Regions from separate parts of the Clavibacter sp. GW821-FHT01D01 genome, predicted to be linked through region 1. Evidence: predicted binding sites of a transcription regulator. Region 1 holds the regulator's gene; the other holds the start of a gene.

Region 1 (3,996 bases):
CGGGCTCGCGATCCCCACGCTCACCGCCGAGGGCCGTCGTCAGGTCGCGGGACTCATCGCCGACGGGCTCGTGGACCCCCGTGCCGCGCTCGCGGGCACGCTGGTCCTGACCCTGCCGGGGCGCCTGCTGGCCGACGCCGTCGTGCGGCGGCTCCTCGAGGACTGAGCGGGCGGCGCGCCGGTCCCACGGCCGGTCCGCCGTCCGTCGGCTCGGCTCAGAGGACGACCGCGCCGACCTCGTCGCCGGACTCGCGCTCCAGGTCGCTCCGCTCCACGCAGAACTCGTTGCCCTCGGGGTCGGCGAGCACCACCCAGCCGCTGCCGTCGGCGTTCCGGCGGTCGGCGACGAGCGCGGCGCCGAGCGCGATCACGCGCTCGACCTCCTCGTCGCGCGTCCGGTCGTCGGGCGCGAGGTCCAGGTGCACGCGGTTCTTGGCGGTCTTCGGCGCGTCGGAGCGCTGCAGGATGATGCCGAGGCCCGAGACGGCGTCGCCGAGCCAGGCCGCGTCCTCGCCGGGTCGGTTGGGCTCGTCGGGGTCCTCCGCGAAGCCGGTCACGCCGGCCCAGAACAGGGAGAGCGCGTGCGGGTCGCGGCAGTCGATGGCGACGTGCCGGATCCTCGCGCTCATCGGCGACCGCCTACTTGATCCACCGGATGTTGAGCGGGTAGCGGTACGGACGGCCGCTCTGGACGCGGACGCCGCCGATGATCGCGAAGACGATGTTGACGACGACCACCGCGAAGATCACGAGGCCCAGCAGCACGCTGATGAGGATGCCGAGGATCGGGATGACCACGAAGATCGCCTGGAGGACGTTGAGGATGACGAGCGCGCCGACCACGTTGATGGTCCAGTTGGTCGCCTCCTTGCCCTCCTGGTCGGTGAAGCGGCCGCGCTCGCGGAACACGAGCCACACGATGAAGGACGGCACGACGAGGATCGCGAGGAAGTGCGTGAGCGACGCCCACAGCCGGTCCTCGCTCGGGGTGAGCGGGGCGGGAGCGCCGTAGGGGTGCGGGTCGGGTGCGGTCATCGCCGGGTGCCTCTCGGTGCGCGCGTCCGCCGGACGGCCGGCGGATCGCGGTGGATCGTGGATGGGCCGGGCAGGACCTGGCCTCCTCACGGTACCGCCGTCGACGCGCGACCGGCAATGCCGGGCACGCGGATCCAGGCGGTACGATTGGCAGTCAGAACCGACGAGTGCCAGGAGGGAGCCGCCATGGTCTCGGAACGCGGGCTCGACGTCCTCCGGGTGATCGTGCAGGACTACGTGTCCTCGCGCGAGCCCGTGGGCTCCAAGTCCATCGTGGAGCGCCATGCCTTCGGCGTCTCGGCCGCCACCATCCGCAACGACATGGCACTCCTCGAGGAGGAGGAGCTGATCGCGGCGCCGCACACGTCGTCGGGCCGTGTCCCCACCGACAAGGGCTACCGCCTCTTCGTCGACCAGCTCGCGGACGTGCGTCCGCTCACGCCGGCGCAGCGGCAGGCGATCCACGTCTTCCTCGGCCAGTCCGTCGACCTCGACGACGTGCTCGCGCGCACCGTGCGCCTCCTCGCGCAGCTCACCAACCAGGTCGCGCTCGTGCAGTACCCGTCGCTCGCCACCAGCCACGTCAAGCACGTCGAGCTCGTGGCGCTCTCCGCGACCCGCGTGCTCACGGTGCTCATCACGGACACCGGCCGCGTCGAGCAGCGCGTCGTCGAGCTCGCGGGCGACCCGGACGACGCCTTCCTCGCGGTGATGCGCACGCGCATCAACCAGGCCGTGGGCGGCCTCGGGCTCGCGGAGGCGGCGACGCGGCTGGAGACGCTCTCCGACGAGGTGGAGCCCGACCAGCGCGCGGCCGCGTCGGTCCTCGCCGGCACCCTCGTGGAGCAGGTGCTCGCCAACCGGCAGGAGCGGCTGCTGCTCGCCGGGTCCGCGAACCTGGCCCGCACCGAGCGGGACTTCCCCGGCAGCATCTCGCCCGTCCTCGAGGCCATCGAGGAGCAGGTGGTGCTGCTGCGCCTGCTCGGCGAGATGGAGGCCGACCAGCACGGCGTCTCCGTGAGCATCGGCCGCGAGAACGCGCCGTTCGGCCTCGGCGAGACCAGCGTGCTCACCAGCGGCTACAGCTCCTCCGGCGGCGTTCTCGCGCGCCTCGGCGTGCTGGGGCCGACCCGCATGGACTACTCCACCAACATGGCGTCGGTGCGCGCGGTCGCGCGCTACCTCTCGCGCCTGCTCGAGGAGCGGTGACGTCCGCACGCCGGCGCACCGCCCCTGTTCCCCACGACCATCACCACCGAAGGGCCCCACGTGGCTGACCACTACGAAGTACTCGGCGTGAGCCGCGAGGCGACGCCAGAGGAGATCAAGAAGGCGTACCGCAAGCAGGCGCGCCAGCTCCACCCGGACGTCAACGACGCCCCCGACGCGGCCGAGCGCTTCAAGCTCGTCACGCACGCCTACGACGTGCTGTCGGATCCGCAGCAGCGCCAGCAGTACGACCTCGGCCCGCAGGCCGGCTTCGGCGGCGGCGGCCAGGGCTTCGGCGGCTTCGGGGACATCTTCGAGACCTTCTTCGGCGGCCAGCAGGGCGGCGGCGGACGGGGTCCGCGCTCCCGGCAGGAGCGGGGCCAGGACGCGCTGCTGCGCGTGGAGGTCGAGCTCGACGAGGTCATCTTCGGCGTGCACCGCGACCTCGAGGTCGACACGGCCGTGGTCTGCGACACCTGCCAGGGCTCGTGCGCGCAGCCCGGCACGAGCGCCGTCACGTGCGACATCTGCCGCGGGTCGGGCAGCATCCAGCGCCAGGTGCGGTCCCTCCTCGGCAACGTCATGACGTCGAGCCCCTGCGGCACCTGCCGGGGCTACGGCACCGTCATCTCGCACCCGTGCCCCACCTGCCAGGGACAGGGCCGCGTCCGCGCGCGCCGCACCGTGCCGGTGGACATCCCGGCCGGCGTCGACACCGGCCTCCGCCTGCAGATGCCGGGCTCCGGCGAGGTCGGCCCGGCGGGCGGCCCGAACGGCGACCTCTACCTCGAGATCAAGGTCAAGCACCACGAGGTGTTCAGCCGCAACGGCGACGACCTCCTCGCCACGGTCGAGGTGAGCATGGTCGACGCCATCCTCGGCAGCGACGCGCACATCGAGGCGCTCGACGGCGCCGTGGACCTCGAGCTGCGACCCGGCATCCAGAGCGCGGAGATCATCACGGTCCGCGGCCGCGGGGTCACGAAGCTCCGCGGCTCCGGGCGCGGCGACCTGAAGATCGGCATCCAGGTGGTCACGCCCCAGAAGCTCGACCACAAGGAGCGCGACCTCATCCAGCAGTTCGCGAAGCGCAACAAGGCGCCCGCGCCGCACCTCGCGCACTTCCAGCAGGGCCTCTTCCAGAAGCTCCGCGACCGCTTCCTCAACGTCTGACCGTGGCGCACTTCTACCTGGCCGACGACATCGGCGCGTCGGACCTCGCGGTCGGCCGCCTCATCGTGCTCGCCGGCCAGGAGGCCCGGCACGCCGTGACCGTGAGCCGCGTCCGCGCCGGCGAGGGCATCCTCGTCGGGGACGGCCGCGGCACCATCGCCGCCGGCACCGTCGCGGCGGTGGAGCCGCAGCGCCTCGAGCTCCGGGTGGACTCGGTCGAGGTGCACCCGGAGCCGACCCCGCGCGTCGTGCTCGTGCAGGCGCTCGCCAAGGGCGACCGTGACGAGCTCGCCGTCCAGGCGGCGACCGAGCTCGGCGTGGACGCGGTCATCCCATGGCAGGCGCAGCGCTCCGTCTCCCGGTGGGAGGGCGCGAAGGTCGCCAAGGGCCGGGACCGATGGCGCGCCATCGTCCGCGAGGCGGTCAAGCAGTCCATCCGACCGCGCGTGCCCGAGGTGGAGCCGCTCGCGACGACGGGGGACCTCGTGCGGAGGGCCGCGACCGCCCGCGTGCTCGTGCTCGACCCGACGGCGGGAGCCCGGCTGTCCGGGCTCGACCTGACGACGGCCGACGGCGGCG
Region 2 (3,996 bases), on a different contig from region 1:
GTTGCGGTTGCTGCCGGGCGTCACCCGCCGGTAGTCCGAGGAGTAGTCGGAGGGGATGAAGCGCGGCACGCCCGCCGCGACCGCGGCCGCGAGGAGGGCGCGCTGGGCGCCGAGGATCACGGACCGGGCGCCGCTGACGGCGGACACGACGACGCGCGCGCCCTCGACCGCGTGGACCAGCGCCGCCGGGTCGGTGTACGCGGCCTCGACGACCTCGACGCGGGGCTCGCCGGCCCACGCCTCGACGGACGACCGGGCGCCCGGGCGGGTCAGCACCCGGACGGACGCGTCCCGGGCGAGGAGCTCGCGGACGATGCGGCGGCCGAGGTCGCCGGTGGCGCCGGCCACGACGACGGGCGGGGACGCGGGGGTGGATCCGGATGCGGGGGTGCTCACGAGGGTTCTCCATCTGCGGGTGGTCGGCGCGCCGGGCGGCGCGAGCGGTGGGGGGCGGCGACGGGCTGCTCGAGCGCCTCGCCGGTGTCGGGGAGGCCCGCGGCGGCATCGCCGGCGCCGAGGGCGACGCGCGCGAGGAGCCGCCGGAGGACGATGCGCTCGTCGGCCTCGAGGTCGCGCATGAGCACGTCCTCCACCTCGCCGAGGGCCACGCGGGCGGTCGCGAGCAGCGCCCGGCCGGCGTCGGTGGGCACGACCCGCCGGATCCGGCGATCGCGCGGATGCGGCTGCCGCTCGACGTGGCCGCCGTCGGCGAGCGCGTCGATGACGTAGGTCATCTGCGTCTTGTCGATGCCGAGCCGCTGCGCGAGGGCGAGCTGCGAGGCGGGCTCCTCGGTCGTGATCGCGACGAGCACCTGGTACCCGCGGGGGCCACCCGGCACGTCGGCGACGGCCGTCTGCGCCGTGCGCGCGAACCCCTGGTAGACCGCCTGGAGCGACCAGCCGAGCTGCGTCTCGATCCCGCCCGCGTCCCAGTCGATGCCCGCGGCGTCCACGTCGACGTCGTGGTCGGGTGCCGAGGTGGATGCGCTCATGCGGAGATCATATGCCGCGCAGATCGTCTCCGCGCGAGATTATCCCCGGACTGTCGGCGATCCGCGTTCGGGTGCGGATCAGCCCCCGAACGGCCGCAGCGAGACCGACTCGAGCGTGCCGTCGCGCGTCTGGTCGACGACGAGGCGCACGGCCCGGGCGACCGAGGCGGGGTCCAGGTACCGCGTCTCGTCGTACTCGCCCCCCTCCTTCGCGCGGAGCTCCCGCTGCATGTCGGTGGCGACGCGGCCCGGGTGCACGCTGGAGACGCGCACGCCGTTCGGGCGCTCCTCCTCGCGGAGGGCGTCGCCGAGCGCGCGGAGGGCGAACTTCGACCCCGCGTAGACGCCGCCGGTCGGGTTGGCCGTGAAGCCGGACCCGGAGTTGACGAGCACCACCTGGCCGCCCGCCGCCCGGAGCGCCGGGAGGAGGACGCGCGTGACCTCGGCGACGGCGAAGACGTTGACCTCGAACACGCGCCGCCACTCGTCGACGGGCGTCTCCCCGACCGCGTCGCCGCCGATCACGCCGGCCGAGTGCACGAGCACGTCGAGCCGGTCCAGGGCGGGCACGCCGTCGGCGAGGCCGCCCGCGGCGAGGTCGGCGGCCCACCCCACGGCGTCGGGGAGCGTGGCGGCGAGCGCGTCGACGGCCTCCCGGTCGCGTCCGTGGACGATGACGCGGTGGGTGCGGGCGAGGTCCTGGGCGACGGCGCGGCCGATGCCGCGCGTGGCCCCCGTGACGAGGGCGACGGGGCGGGCGGTGTCGGTCATGGGTCCTCCTGCGGCGGCTCCGGGGTCGGCTCCCAGGCTAGCGAGGGTGCCGCTCCCCCTCGTCGGGCGGGGTCCGGGGCATGACGTAGCGTGAAGGGGATCCGGCCGTCGCGTCACGAGCGAGGGCTCGCCACCGCCCGCCGTCCGCCGTCCGCCGTCCGCCGTCCGAGGGGAACCGCCCATGCACGCCCGCTTCCCCGCCAGCCTCGAGGTGCTGCGCCAGGAGGCCCGCGACGAGCTGGACGCCGTCATCGAGCACCGGTGCCGGAACGGCGACGACCCGTGGGAGGTCATCCCGCAGCTGCCGACCGTGGACGAGCACGTGGTCGCGACCCTCCGGCAGGACGCGCTCGAGGCCGACGGGATGGCCGAGGAGCTCGCCCGGGTGCGGCACCCGTCCACCGCGCCCGGCGTCGTCGCGCGCTTCGAGTACCGCCTGCTGCGGGGCATCGCGCTCGAGCACCCGGACCTCTCGCGCGCGGTCTGGACGCTCATCGGGCGCATGGAGCGCGACCTCCGCCGCCGCTGACGAAGAGGAGATCAGGGCTGCATTCGCCCTCGGCGAACCTCTTGGCACCCGTGCAGGTCGAGTGCTAATCTCGACGTAGTTGAGCCGAGGGGGCTCAACCCGCAGATCACCAGTGAGGAGTCGACCATGAACATGACCTTCGATCCGTTCCGCGAGCTGGACCGCGCGATGGGCGCGCTGGCCGAAACGCGCCAGGCGAACCGCCCGATGCCCATCGACCTGCACCGCGAGGGCGACACCTACGTGCTGGCCGCCGACCTCCCGGGCATCGACCCGGGCTCGGTGGACATCGACGTGGACGGCCAGCTGCTCACCATCCGCGCCGAGCGCACCCTCGCGGGCGACCCGGGCGTCCGCTGGCTCACCCGCGAGCGCGTCGCCGGCACCTTCCTGCGCCAGCTCACGCTCGGCCAGGGCATCGACACGGAGCGCATCTCGGCGCACTACGCCAACGGCGTGCTCAGCGTCACCATCCCGGTGAGCGAGCGGGCGAAGCCGCGCAAGATCGCCGTCACGTCCGACGACGGGTCCGGCGAGCAGCGGGCCGAGACCCTGACGGTGGGATCCGCGGCGCCCGCCGCGAGCTGACCCGGTCGCACGCGGCCCGGCCCGGCCGCGGCGCAGCCCACCTCGAGGAGCCGCCGTCCGCACACGCGGACGGCGGCTCCTCGCCGTCTGCGGGGCGCCGGGACCGGAGCCGCCCGCGAACGTCAGCCGTGCCGCGGCCGGAGCCCAGCGTGGACGGCGAGCGGGTTCCGCAGGGAGCCGTGGATCTGCAGCACCGGATCCGCGAGGTCGACCATGCGCCGGTTGTCCCGCAGCTGCAGCCGGTTGAGGCAGGAGCGCGCGAACGACGGGGTGAAGAGGTCGCTCCGCGCGATCCGGGCCGCGAGCTCCGGGTGCGCGCGCTCGTGGTCCGCGAGCGCCTCGGCGGCCACGCGCCAGAGCCCGTCGGGCCCGAGGTCCTCGCGGTCCGCGACGAGGGCGGCGGCGAAGCGCAGGAAGCCGTCCATCACGTCCGTGAGCACCGTGAGGGTCCGCTCGTCGTCGGGCACGTCGAGGCGGATGCGCCGGACGTCCTCCGGGAGCTCGCGATCCGGGTCGAGCAGCGCGACCTCCTCGGCGATGTCCTTCATGAGCACGCGCACGACGACGTGGTCGCGGAGCACGAGGATCACGTTCTCCCCGTGCGGCATGAACGCGAGGTCGTGCGCGAGGAGCGCGTGCGCGATCGGCACCAGGTACGCGTCGAGCCAGCTCCGGATCCACGCGGCCGCGCCGACGCCCGACGCGTCGATCAGCGCTCCCAGGACCGTGGCGCCCTGCCCGTCGACGTGCAGGAGGCTCGTCATGCTCATCAGCCGCTCGCCTTCCGCGAGGCCCGGCACGGGCGACTCCCGCCAGAGCGCGGACAGCATCTTGGTGTGGGAGTGGCCGACCGGCAGCGCGCGGTCGACCCGCTCGTCGCGCACGCCGACGGCCGCGACCTCCCGCAGGATCCCGAAGCCGAGCCGGGCGAACTCGGGGTCGCCCGTCACGAGCGCGTGCACCCAGTCGTTGATGGCCGGCGTCACCGCCATGTAGGCCGGTGACAGGCCCCGCGTGAAGCCCATGTTGAGGATGGAGAGCGACGTCTTGACGTAGCAGCGCTCCGGGGTCGTGCGGTTCGCCCAGGTGCGGATGGACTGCTGCGCGCCGTACGCG

The links. The regulator HrcA, encoded in region 1, represses chaperone genes, less so after heat shock. The targets are predictions, from matches to a motif close to TTNGCACTCGNNNNNNNCGAGTGCNAA.
Region 2: a site for HrcA is predicted at 2,334-2,360, ahead of AC07VC_RS07170 (Hsp20/alpha crystallin family protein). Genes of this name have one in related genera too.

Annotation. Positions count from the first base shown of each region.
Region 1 is NZ_JBWKXC010000005.1:78,535-82,530, forward strand. It holds gene hemW (radical SAM family heme chaperone HemW) at 1-166, shown strand, start outside; gene AC07VC_RS08660 (VOC family protein) at 216-629, opposite strand; gene AC07VC_RS08665 (DUF4870 domain-containing protein) at 640-1,035, opposite strand; gene hrcA (heat-inducible transcriptional repressor HrcA) at 1,222-2,244, shown strand; gene dnaJ (molecular chaperone DnaJ) at 2,305-3,417, shown strand; gene AC07VC_RS08680 (16S rRNA (uracil(1498)-N(3))-methyltransferase) at 3,420-3,996, shown strand, end outside.
Region 2 is NZ_JBWKXC010000004.1:14,994-18,989, forward strand. It holds gene AC07VC_RS07150 (NmrA family NAD(P)-binding protein) at 1-396, opposite strand, end outside; gene AC07VC_RS07155 (MarR family winged helix-turn-helix transcriptional regulator) at 393-992, opposite strand; gene AC07VC_RS07160 (SDR family oxidoreductase) at 1,071-1,763, opposite strand; gene AC07VC_RS07165 (hypothetical protein) at 1,945-2,292, shown strand; gene AC07VC_RS07170 (Hsp20/alpha crystallin family protein) at 2,419-2,880, shown strand; gene AC07VC_RS07175 (GNAT family N-acetyltransferase) at 3,003-3,996, opposite strand, start outside.